DNA from 2 places in the Variovorax sp. YR752 genome. Region 1 is predicted to be linked to the other one. Evidence: riboswitches for the same ligand, from Rfam matches in the RefSeq annotation. Region 1 holds a riboswitch; the other holds the start of a gene.

What was found. A riboswitch is a leader RNA that binds a small molecule or an ion and turns the genes downstream of it on or off. The one in region 1 is predicted to bind glycine.
Region 2: it holds a riboswitch for glycine, as region 1 does, so the genes downstream of both, gcvT (glycine cleavage system aminomethyltransferase GcvT) here and AAG801_RS25125 (D-amino acid dehydrogenase) in region 1, are expected to answer to the same signal.

Annotation. Positions count from the first base shown of each region.
Region 1 is NZ_CALRZC010000126.1:1,077-6,777, reverse strand. It holds gene AAG801_RS25135 (tripartite tricarboxylate transporter substrate binding protein) at 1-794, shown strand, start outside; gene AAG801_RS25130 (M20 aminoacylase family protein) at 791-1,996, shown strand; glycine riboswitch at 2,086-2,191, shown strand; gene AAG801_RS25125 (D-amino acid dehydrogenase) at 2,239-3,495, shown strand; gene AAG801_RS25120 (cold-shock protein) at 3,718-3,927, shown strand; gene AAG801_RS25115 (serine protease) at 4,004-5,008, shown strand; gene AAG801_RS25110 (N-acetyltransferase family protein) at 5,028-5,582, opposite strand; gene AAG801_RS25105 (response regulator transcription factor) at 5,607-5,701, opposite strand, start outside.
Region 2 is NZ_CALRZC010000285.1:705-6,405, reverse strand. It holds gene AAG801_RS37195 (Bax inhibitor-1/YccA family protein) at 1-651, shown strand, start outside; gene AAG801_RS37190 (1-acyl-sn-glycerol-3-phosphate acyltransferase) at 675-2,117, opposite strand; gene rlmD (23S rRNA (uracil(1939)-C(5))-methyltransferase RlmD) at 2,114-3,466, opposite strand; glycine riboswitch at 3,501-3,603, shown strand; glycine riboswitch at 3,618-3,730, shown strand; gene gcvT (glycine cleavage system aminomethyltransferase GcvT) at 3,798-4,916, shown strand; gene gcvH (glycine cleavage system protein GcvH) at 4,954-5,334, shown strand; partial or broken gene AAG801_RS37170 (glycine dehydrogenase (aminomethyl-transferring)) at 5,386-5,701, shown strand, end outside.

The DNA.
Region 1 (5,701 bases):
GCGGCGTCGCCGGCGCCATCGGCGCACAGAAGGTGCTCGCGGCCCCGGCCGACGGCGGCTACCTCTACCAGGGCTCGCCCAACGAGCTGATCCTCGCGCCGATGGCGCTGACAGCGGTCAAGTACAAGTCCGAAGACTTCCGCCTGGTGCAGATGATCGGCGCCTTCCCGATCGCCATCCTCGCCCGCAAGGGCCTGCCGGCGAACAACGTCGACGAGCTGGTGGCGCTGGCCAGGACCTCGGCTGCCGAGGGCAAGCCGCTCACCTATGGCAGCGTCGGCGTCGGCTCCTTCTATCACGTGCTCGGCGCGCACTTCGCGCACAGCATCGGCACGCCGATGACGCACATTCCCTACAAGGGCATCGCGCCGATCCTGCAGGACATGGGCGGCGAGATGGTCGACATCGCCATCATCGTGGTCGGCGAGCAGCAGATCGGCCTGGCGCAGCAGGGCCGGCTGAAGGTGCTGGGCACGCTGGCGCCGGCCGGCAAGGTCGAGGCCGCGATCCTCAAGCCCTACCCGAGCATCAACGACAGCAAGTCCTTCAAGGACTTCGCCTTCAACATCTGGACCGGCTACTTCGTCAGGAAGGACACGCCCGAGCCGGTGGTGCAGGCGCTGCACAAGGCGCTGAACGCGACGCTGGGCGACGCCGAAGTGCGCACGCAGCTCGAGAAGATCGGCGGCATGCTCGCGCCGGTGCGAGTGCAGGCCGAGGTCGACCGCGAATACGCCGCGCAGACCGAGCGCTTCCGCGGCATCGCCAAGGCCATCAAGCTCGAGGCGCAATGAGCGGCGTGATCGAGGCGATGCGCGAGCGCGCCGACGAGTTCGTCGGCCTGCGCCGCGATATCCACCGCCACCCCGAGCTGGCCTTCGACGAGCACCGCACCGCGGCGCTGGTGGCCGACAAGCTGGCCACCTGGGGCTACGCGGTCGAGCGCGGGCTGGGCGGCACCGGCGTGGTCGGCACGCTGGTACGCGGCCGCGGCACGCGGCGCCTCGGCCTGCGCGCCGACATGGACGCGCTGCCGATCACCGAAGCCAGCGGCGTCGAGTGGAGCAGCCAGCGCCCCGGCCTGATGCACGCCTGCGGCCACGACGGCCACACCGCGATGCTGCTCGCGGCGGCGCGGCATCTGGCCGAGCAGGGCCGCTTCGACGGCACGTTGAACCTGATCTTCCAGCCGGCGGAGGAAGGCGGCGGCGGCGCGCTGCGCATGATGGCCGATGGCCTCTTCGACAAGCACCCCTGCGATGCGGTGTTCGCGATGCACAACATGCCCGGCATTGCACAGGGCCACCTGGTGCTGCGCGAGGGCGCGGCGATGGCCTCGTCGGACTACGCCACCGTCACGCTGACCGGCATCGGTGGTCATGGCGCGATGCCGCAGCATGCCGCCGACCCGGTCGTCGCTGCGGCCAGCCTGGTGATGGCGCTGCAGACGGTGGTGTCGCGCAACGTCGATCCGCTGCACGCGGCGGTGGTCACCGTCGGCGCCCTGAACGCCGGCCGCGCCAACAACGTCATTCCGGCCACGGCCACGCTGGAGATCAGCGTGCGAGCGCTCGACCGCGAGGTGCGCGCGCTGCTGGAGCGGCGCATCAAGGCGCTGGCGCAGGCACAGGCCGAGAGCTTCGGCGTGCAGGCGAAGGTCGATTGGCGCAGCGGTTACGCCGTACTGGTCAACACGCCCGAGGAAACAGCCTTCGCGCGCGAGGTCGCGCTCGATCTGCTCGGCCCCGAGCGCGTGACGCTGCAGGGCCCGCCGCTGACCGGCAGCGAGGACTTCGCCTTCATGCTCGAGCGCGTGCCGGGCAGCTACCTGCTGATCGGCAACGGCGACGGCAGCGACGGCCACGCCTGCGGCGGTTGCATGGTCCACCACCCGGGCTACGACTTCAACGACGCCAACATCGCGGTGGGCAGTGCCTTCTGGGTTCGGCTGGCCGAACGTTTCCTGAGCGCGGAGGAGACGAGCCCGCAGCCCTAGAATCTCATCTCTGCAGGAGAGTGCCGGGCACCGCCCGGCCCCCGAAGGCGCAAACTCCCATGAACGCTCAGGGCCCGTACTGCACATCACGAACGCCGTCTGGAGAGTCGTCACCCGCGTGACGCACCGAAGGAGCAAGGCCCGCGCCGATGGCGCAGGCCGAATCTCTCAGGTACCAAGGACAGGGGGAGCGGCAAGCGCACGACACATCGTGCGTCCATCCTGTCCTTTGGAGTCTTGCCATGAACGTGGTGGTTCTCGGCGCCGGCCTGCTCGGCGTCACCTCGGCCTATTTCCTTCGCCAGCAGGGTCACGACGTGACCGTGATCGACCGCCAGGCCTCGCCGGCGGCGGAAACCAGCTTCGCCAACGGCGGGCAGATCTCGGTCAGCCACGCCGAGCCCTGGGCCAACCCGGGCGCGCCGTTGAAGGTGCTGCAGTGGCTGGGCAAGGAAGACGCGCCGCTGCTGTTCCGGCTGCGCGCCGACCTGCGCCAGTGGCGCTGGGGCCTGCAGTTCCTGCGCGAATGCACGCCGGCGCGCACGCGGCACAACATCGCGCAGATCGTGCGCCTGGGCACCTACAGCCGCGACACGCTGCAGCAGCTGCGCCGCGAGCGCGACATCGCCTACGACGAACGCACGCAGGGCATCCTGCATTTCTATACGAGCCAGAAGGAGTTCGACGCCGCCGAGGCACCGGCCGCGCAGATGCGCGCGCTGGGATGCGACCGCCGCGTGATCTCCGCCGACGAGGCGGTGCGGCTGGAGCCGGCGCTGCGCCACATCCGCCCCCAACTGGCCGGCGCCACCTACACCGCCGAAGACGAGTCGGGCGACGCCAACCGCTTCGCGCGCGAACTGGTCAAGCGCTGCGAGGCCGACGGCGTGCGTTTCCTCATGAGCCACACGGTGACGGCGCTGCGCGAGGCCGGCGGCGAGATCGACCACGTCGAGGCCACCGACGGTGAGGGCCGCTTCCGGCAGATCCGCGCCGACGCCTACGTGCTGGCAATGGGCAGCCTGTCGCCGCTGTATGCGAAGTCGCTCGGCATCGAGTTGCCAATCTACCCGGCCAAGGGCTACTCGGTGACCATGCCGGTGAAGGACGCGTCGATGGCCCACCAGGTCTCGCTGACCGACGACGAGTACAAGCTGGTGTTCTCGCGCCTCGGTGATCGCCTGCGCATCGCCGGCACCGCCGAGCTCAACGGCTACGACCGCGACCTCAACCGCGTGCGCTGCGAGGCCATCGTCAAGCGCGTGGAGCAGCTCTTCCCCGGCGCAGGCGACACCAGCCAGGCGCAGTTCTGGACCGGGCTGCGCCCGGCCACGCCGAGCAACGTGCCGATCATCGGCCGCTCCAGGCTGAAGAAGCTGTTCCTCAACACCGGCCATGGCACGCTGGGCTGGACGCATTCGTGCGGCTCCGGCAAGAGCATCGCGCGCATCGTCAGCGGCCTCAAGCCCGAGGTGGACTTCGCCTTCAGCGGCGCCTGAATCGGGCGCCGGCGGGGCAGAGGCCTTCGGAATCGAAGGTCTCTCGCCGCGTCGAGTACATTAGCTAGGTAGGCATGATCAAGATAGCAAGTTCGTAAGTCTTCTCTGATGGCCACCGGCAGCTCTGCCGGCCGGCTCCGGTTTGAACTCCCATCGATGACCTTCTTGGCGTCTCTGCCTGCGCCGGCGTTCGCCTGCGCAGCAAACTTGAAAGGAATCGACATGACGACTCAAACCGGCACCGTGAAATGGTTCAACGAAGGCAAGGGCTTCGGCTTCATCGCTCCCGATGATGGCAGCAAGGACCTGTTCGCCCACTTCAGCCAGATCCAGGGCGGCGGCTTCAAGACCCTGGCCGAGAACCAGCGCGTAGAGTTCGAGACGACGCAGGGCCAGAAGGGTCCGCAAGCCTCGAACATCCGCGTGGTCTGATCCAGCACGCAGGCTCTTCGCGAGCCCCGTTCGAAACCGCGGCCCCGGCCGCGGTTTTTTCTTTTTGGGAGCCCTCATGAACAACCTGCAGGAAGCCACCGAACGCATCTGCGAGCTCAAGGGCAACGTGGTGGCGCTCGACGCGCTGTGCACCGCGCTGCTGCAGCAACTGGCGCCACCGGCGCGCGAGCGCTTCCGCAAGACCTTCGAGGGCTGGGCCGAGATCGCCCGCACGGCGATGCTCCATGCGGAGATCTCCGAGCATTCGATCGCCGCCTTCGAGATGGACACCGCGCGCATCGGCGCGCTGATCGACACGCTGGAACATCGCCAGCGGCCGGCGCGCGAAGGCAGCGGCGTCGAGCCGCTGCTGCTCGCCGTGCCGCGGGTGTTGACCTTCCAGGGAACGCGCGCGCTGACCTCGGCCAGCGGCTTCTTCTTCGCGCGCGACGAGCGGCTGTTCCTCGCCACCAGCCGGCACGTGCTGATCGACGAGCCGAGCGAACATTTCCCGGACCGCATCGAGATCGAGCTTCACAACGACGACAGCGACCTGTCGCGTGCGGGCGCGTATTCGGTGCTGCTCTACGAGAACAGCCGCGCGGTGTGGCGCCAGGCCAGCGACACCGGCGGCGAGATCGACGTGGCGGTGATCGAGCTCGACCGCGAGAAGCTGGGCTTCACGCCGCGTGCCTTCACGCCGGCCAACCTGCAGCACACGCTGGGCGAGGTCGACATCGGCACGCCGCTGCTGGTGGTCGGCTTTCCGCTCGGCTTCCACGACAGCCGTTACCACCTGCCGGTGGCGCGGCAGGCCTCGGTGGCCTCGTCCTTCGGCACACGCTTCCAGGGCCAGGGCCTGTTCCTGACCGACGCGCGCACCCACCGCGGCACCAGCGGCGCACCGGTGGTGATGCGCGCTCCCTCGGGTCTCGGCGGCGACGACGGCATCCCGTGGAAGCTGCTGGGCATTCACTCGGCGCGCATGGACATGGGCGGGCGCGACCGGGTTGCCGACGAGTCGCTCGGACTGAACTGCGCCTGGTATGCCGACGTGCTGATGACGCTGACGGCGAACTGAGCCGGGGCTCTGCCGACAATCAAGCCGGCGGCAAGTCCGGCCAGCGCAGCAGTGCCGGCGGCGACGCCTCGCGAGCCGGCGTGCGCAGCGCGAGGCCGTACCAGGCCACGTCCCACCAGCGGCCGAGCTTGAAGCCGGCGTTCGGGTAGACGCCCACCGGCTCGAAACCCATCGATCGGTGCAGGCCGACACTGGCCTCGTTGGGCAGCGTGATGCCGGCGAAGGCCATCACCGCGCCCTGGCGCTTCAGGATCTCGAACAGCCGCGCATACATGGCCCGGCCGATGCCGCGCCGATGCCAGCCCTCGCGCACGTAGGTCGTCACGGTCACCGACCAGCGGTAGGCCTCGCGCTCGGCATAGGGCCCCGCATAGCAGTAGCCGACGACCGCGCCGTCGACCGCGGCGACCAGCCAGGGCCAGGCGGCCGTGATGCGCGCCAGCCGCGCCGCCATCTCCGCCGCATCGGGCGCCTTCAGCTCGAACGAGGTCGGCCGCTGCAGCACGCTGGGCGCGTAGATCTCGGCCAGCGCCGCCGCGTCCTGCGGCTGCGCGGGGCGAACGAGGATGTCCATGCCTGTCCCTTCGGGGCGCACCATTCAGCGCGTGGTGGCGAGTTGCCGCACGCGCACCATCGCCATGCCCGCCGCCGCCGTGCGCGTCTCGACGCCGAGCTTCTCGAACACATGCTCCA
Region 2 (5,701 bases), on a different contig from region 1:
GTCGCCTCGGCGGAGCAGCGCAACCGCGTCCTGCGCAACACCTACTGGCTGCTCGCGCTGTCGATGGTGCCGACCGTGCTCGGCGCCTGGCTCGGCGTGACCACCGGAATCGCCCGCGCCATGTCGCCCGGCATCGGCCTGGTGGTCTTCCTGGTCGGCGCTTTCGGCTTCATGTTCGCGATCGAGAAGACCAAGAACTCGGCGGCCGGCGTGCCGGTGCTGCTGGCGTTCACGTTCTTCATGGGCGTGATGCTGTCGCGCCTGGTCGGCGCCGTTCTCGGCCTCACCAACGGCGCCAGCCTGATCATGATGGCCTTCGCCGGCACCGGCGCCATCTTCCTCGGCATGGCGACGCTGTCGACGATCATCAAGCGTGACCTGTCGGCGATGGGCAAGTGGCTGTTCATCGGCGCCATCATGGTGCTGGTGGCGGGCCTGGCGAACTTCTTCATTCAGTCGAGTGCGCTGATGATCACGCTGTCGGTGCTGGTGATCGGCATCTTCTCGGCCTTCATCCTGTATGACCTGAAGCGCGTGCAGGACGGCTACGAGACGAACTACATCAGCGCCACGCTGGGTGTCTACCTGAGCATCTACAACGTGTTCCAGGCGCTGCTGGCCCTGTTCGGCATCGGCGGAAGCAGCGAGTAATCGCCGCAGTCCGGAAATGAAGTTCAAACGGGGCCTTCGGGCCCCGTTTGCTTTGGCGCATCGAACAGGTGCGCGATCGAGTTGGCGTAGTAGGCCAGCACGCGGGTCTCCGCCGGGTTGGCGCGCAGCAGGCCGTCGTCCTCCAGCGCCAGATGGCGCAAGGTCAGCATGCGCAGGCCGACGGTGATGGCGTAGTCGCGGTCGCTGCGCGGCACGTAGACATGGGCACCGAGAGCCTCGGCCCGGTCCATCAGAGCGAGCACGGCGCCCTTGAGCTCCAGTTCGGACCAGGCGCGCTGCGGGTCGGCAAGCAACACTCGCGCGACCAGCGGCACCGGCAGCACCGGAATCGTGCGGCCGATGGTCGCCATCAGCGCGTGGCCCACTTCGCCCACCGCCTCTCGACGCTGCGCGTCGGTCAGGTCGCGGAAGTCGATGCCACGTCCCGCCACCCACGCGCGCATGGACATCGGCTTGCCGAAGTTCACGCAGGCATAGCCGAAGCGATAGCGCCGGCCCAGCAGCGCGAAGACGAACTGCCGGCCCAGGTAGCCGCCGGTGATGCGCAGCGTGCGCCACAGGCTGCCGCGCGGCGGCTTCTCATCGAGCTTGCGCAGCAGGCTGCGGTCCTCGATCACCCGGTCGTAGTTGATTCCGACGGGGATGAACACCAGGTCGCGCTCGCCACCGGGGTTGAAGCCCTTGAGCATGTAGTCGAGCAGTCCGAGCTTGGGCTCGCGCAGCCGGCCGTCGATCGTCAGCCCGCCTTCCGGATACATGGCCTGCGGCACGCCGCCCTCGGTGGCCATCTGCACGTAGCGCTGCAGTACGGTGCGGTAGAGCGGGTCGCCGGAGTTGCGCCGCACGAAGTAGGCCCCCATCGCGCGGATCAGCCCCTGCAGCGGCCAGATGCGCGCCCACTCGCCCACCGCGTAGCTCAGCGCCACACGCTCGGCAGCGAGGAAGCTCACCAGGATGTAGTCCATGTTGCTGCGGTGGTTCATGACGAACACCACGGTGGACTTCGGGTTGATCGAGGCAATCGCCGCGTCGTCGGTGTAGCCCAGGCGGACGCGATAGACGAGTTGCGCGAAGGTCTTGGCCAGCCAGTAACCGACGCGGAAGTACACGTAGGCATTGAAGGCCGGCACGATCTCGCGGGCGTAGACGAGCACCTGCTTCGTCACCACCACCGCGGGCTTGCCGGTCTCGAGGGCGTGCTGCTGCGCGGCGGCGAGCACGCGCGGGTCGCTCATCAGCCGGTCGATCAGCGCGCGCCGGCGGGTCAGCTTGAACTGCGGCAGGTCGATCTTCAGGCGCAGCTGGATCTCGTCGAGCACCCCGCGCACCTTGCGCCGCAGGTACCAGCGCACGCCCGGCAGCAGCAGCCACTGCAGCGCCGCCGCCACCGCCAGCACCAGCAGCAGCACGAACAGCCACAGCGGGATGCTGACGCTGGCGTTCACCGGATGTTGTCCCTGTCGAAGACCGCGATGCTTTCGACATGCGCCGTGTGCGGGAACATGTTCACCGCCCCGGCCATCGTGCAGCGATAGCCGGCCTGGTGCACCAGCAGCCCGGCATCGCGTGCCAGCGTGGCCGGATTGCAGCTGACGTAGACGATGCGCCGCGGCGGCAGCCAGCCGGGCGCGAGCGAGGCATCCGCATGCAGGTCGGCCAGTGCCTTGGCCAGCGCGAACGCGCCTTCCCGCGGCGGATCGACCAACCACTTGTCGGCCGCGCCATAGGCGGCAAGGTCGGCCGCAGGCAATTCGAACAGGTTGCGCGCCTCGAAGCGTGTGCGTGCGGCCAGGCCGTTGCGCGCCGCGTTCTCGCGCGAGCGCTGCACCAGCGCCTCGCTGCCTTCGATGCCCAGCACCTCGCGCGCGCCGCGTGCAATCGGCAGCGTGAAGTTGCCCAGGCCGCAGAACCAGTCGATCACGCGCTCGCCAGGGCCAAGCTCGAGCAGGCGCAGTGCGCGCGACACCAGCATGGTGTTGATCTGGTGATTCACCTGGGTGAAATCGGTCGGCTTGAAGGGCATCTCGATGCCGAACTCGGGCAGCGTATAGGCCAGCTCCGGGCCGCCTTCGTCGAGCCGGTGCACTGTGTCGGGGCCCTTGGGCTGCAGCCACCACTGCACGCTGTGCTCGCGACCGAACGCACGCAGCCGTTCGAGATCGCTGGCCGACAGCGGCTCGAGGTGGCGCAGCACCAGCGCCGTCACCACATCACCCACCGCCACCTCGATCTGCGGCAGGCGGTCGCGCTGGTCCATGCTCGCCACCATGTCGCGCAGCGGCAGCAGCATCGCCGACAGCTTCGGCGGCAGCACCTCGCAGCGCTCCATGTCGGCCACGTAGCTCGACTTGCGCTCATGGAAGCCGACCAGCACCTTGCCCTTCTTGGCCACGAACCGCACCGACAGTCGCGCCCGGAAGCGGTAACCCCAGGACGGCCCCTCGATCGGGCGCAGCAACTGCTCGGCCTTGACCTTGCCCAGGTGCCACAGCGCATCTTCCAGCGCGCGCTGCTTGGTGGCGACCTGCGCGGCCACATGCAGGTGCTGCATCTTGCAGCCGCCGCATGTGCCGAAATGCGGGCACTGCGGCCGCACGCGCTGTGAACTCTCGCGCTGCCAGGCCACGGCGGTGGCCTGCTCCCAGTTGTTCTTGCGCCGCTGCACCGTCACGCGCACCACCTCGCCGGGCAGTGCACCGTCGATGAACACCACCTTGCCTTCGGCGTTGTGCGCCACGCCCTGCGCCTCGAGGTCGAGCGACTCGACCGTCAACCATTCATCTGCTGGAGTCATGGGGCGTGATTATCCCGGCCGCCGGCTGCTACACTCGCCGCCGCCAGGAGAGAGCTTCCCCGTGAAGCCGCCGAAGGCGCAGAACCGTTCCCTGAGGCCCGGTTCGAACGCTCAGGCAAAAGGACTGGCACGCGCCACGCGGCGACGCGCGGCGTTCCTCGCTGGAGAGAGGCCCGCCCCGAGCGGGTCCACCGAAGGGGCAAGCGGCGCACACGGCAACGGTGCACCGTCAATCTCTCAGGTAAAGCGGACAGAGAGGGCACGGCACCCGGCACGGCACATGCTGCGTCGGGGTTGGCAAAGGCCCTCGAAGCATCGCCAGGAGGCGGTCATGTCCGACATTCCCCTTCAACAGACCCCGCTGCACGCGCTGCACCGCGAGCTCGGCGCCAAGATGGTGCCCTTCGCCGGCTACGACATGCCGGTGAGCTACCCTGAAGGCATCCTCGCCGAGCACCGCCACTGCCGCGATTCGGCGGCGCTGTTCGACGTCTCGCACATGGGCCAGGTGAGGCTGACGGGCGAGGACGCAGCGGCCGCGCTCGAATCGCTGGTGCCGGTCGACGTGGTCGGCCTGACCGCCGGGCGCCAGCGCTACGGCTTCTTCACCAATGCGGCCGGCGGCATCCTCGACGACCTGATGATCACGCGGCGCGAGAGCGACTTCCTCGTGATCGTCAACGCCGGCTGCAAAGATGCCGACATCCGCCACCTGCAGACGAACATCGCACACCGCTGCACCGTGCAACCCATGCCTGAACGTGCGTTGCTGGCGCTGCAGGGGCCGAAGGCGGCCGAGGCGATCGGTCGGCTCGCACCCGAACTGCGCTCGCTGGTCTTCATGACCGGCGCCTTCTGCCGCATCGCCGGCATCGACTGCTTTGCCACCCGCTCCGGCTACACCGGCGAAGACGGCTACGAGATCTCCGTGCCTGCAGAGCAGGCCGTGGCCCTGGCGAAGGCGCTGCTGGCGCTGCCCGAGGTCAAGCCCGCGGGCCTGGGGGCGCGCGACACGCTGCGCCTGGAGGCCGGCCTGTGCCTGTACGGCCACGACATCGACGACAAGACCACCCCGATCGAGGCGGGCCTGTCGTGGGCCATCCAGAAGGTGCGCCGCGCCGGTGGCGCGCGCCACGGCGGCTACCCGGGCGCCGCGGCGATCGACAAGCAGTTGTCGGCCGGCCCGGCCTGCAAGCGCGTCGGGCTGCTCGGCCTGGAGCGCATGCCTGTGCGCGAAGGCGCGGTCGTTGTCGATGCCAAGGGCCACAAGCTCGGCCACGTGACCAGCGGCACGCTGGCGCCCAGCGTCGGCAAGCCGATCGCGATGGCCTACCTGGCTGCCAACCACGCCCTGCCCAACCACGAGGTCTACGCCGAGGTGCGTGGCAAGCGCCAGCCGATGCGCGTCAGCCCCATGCCCTTCGCCCCGCACCGCTACCACCGCGGCTGATCACCAATCCGCAGCACTCAGACCAAGGAGAACTCCGATGACGACCATGTACACCCCCGACCACGAGTGGATCAACATCGAGGACCACGAGGCCGCCACCGTCGGCATCACGCTGCACGCGCAGGACGCGCTGGGCGACGTGGTCTTCGTCGACCTGCCCGAGGTGGGCAGGACCTTCAAGAAGGGCGAGGTTGCCGGCGTGGTCGAGTCGGTCAAGGCCGCGGCCGACCTGTACATGCCGGTGACCGGCGAGATCGTCGAGGTCAACGAGGCGCTGCGCGCCGACCCGTCGCTGGCCAACTCCGACCCGCTGGGCACCGGCTGGTTCTTCAAGGTGCACATCTCCGAAGCCGGCATGGCCGAGTTCGACCAGCTGATGGACGCACCGGCCTACGACAAGCTGCTCAAGAGCGCCTGAGCGCGCCCCACCCTTGCACCGCTCCTGCCCCGAACGAGCCCAGGACAACCCATGCTGATGTCTGCCCACCAGCCGCTGCGCGAGCTGGAGAACGCCACCGAATTCGTTGCCCGCCACGTCGGCATCGACGCCGATGCCGAGCGCCACATGCTGTCGGTGATCGGTGCCGCGTCGCGTCGCGCGCTGATCGAGGCCATCGTGCCCGCCACCATCAAGCGCAGCGCGCCGATGGCGCTGCCCGCACCGCTGACCGAAGCCCAGGCGCTCGCCGAGCTGAAGGCCATCGCCTCGCGCAACAAGCTGTTGAAGAGCTTCATCGGCCAGGGTTACCACGGCACGCACACACCGGGCGTCATCCTGCGCAACA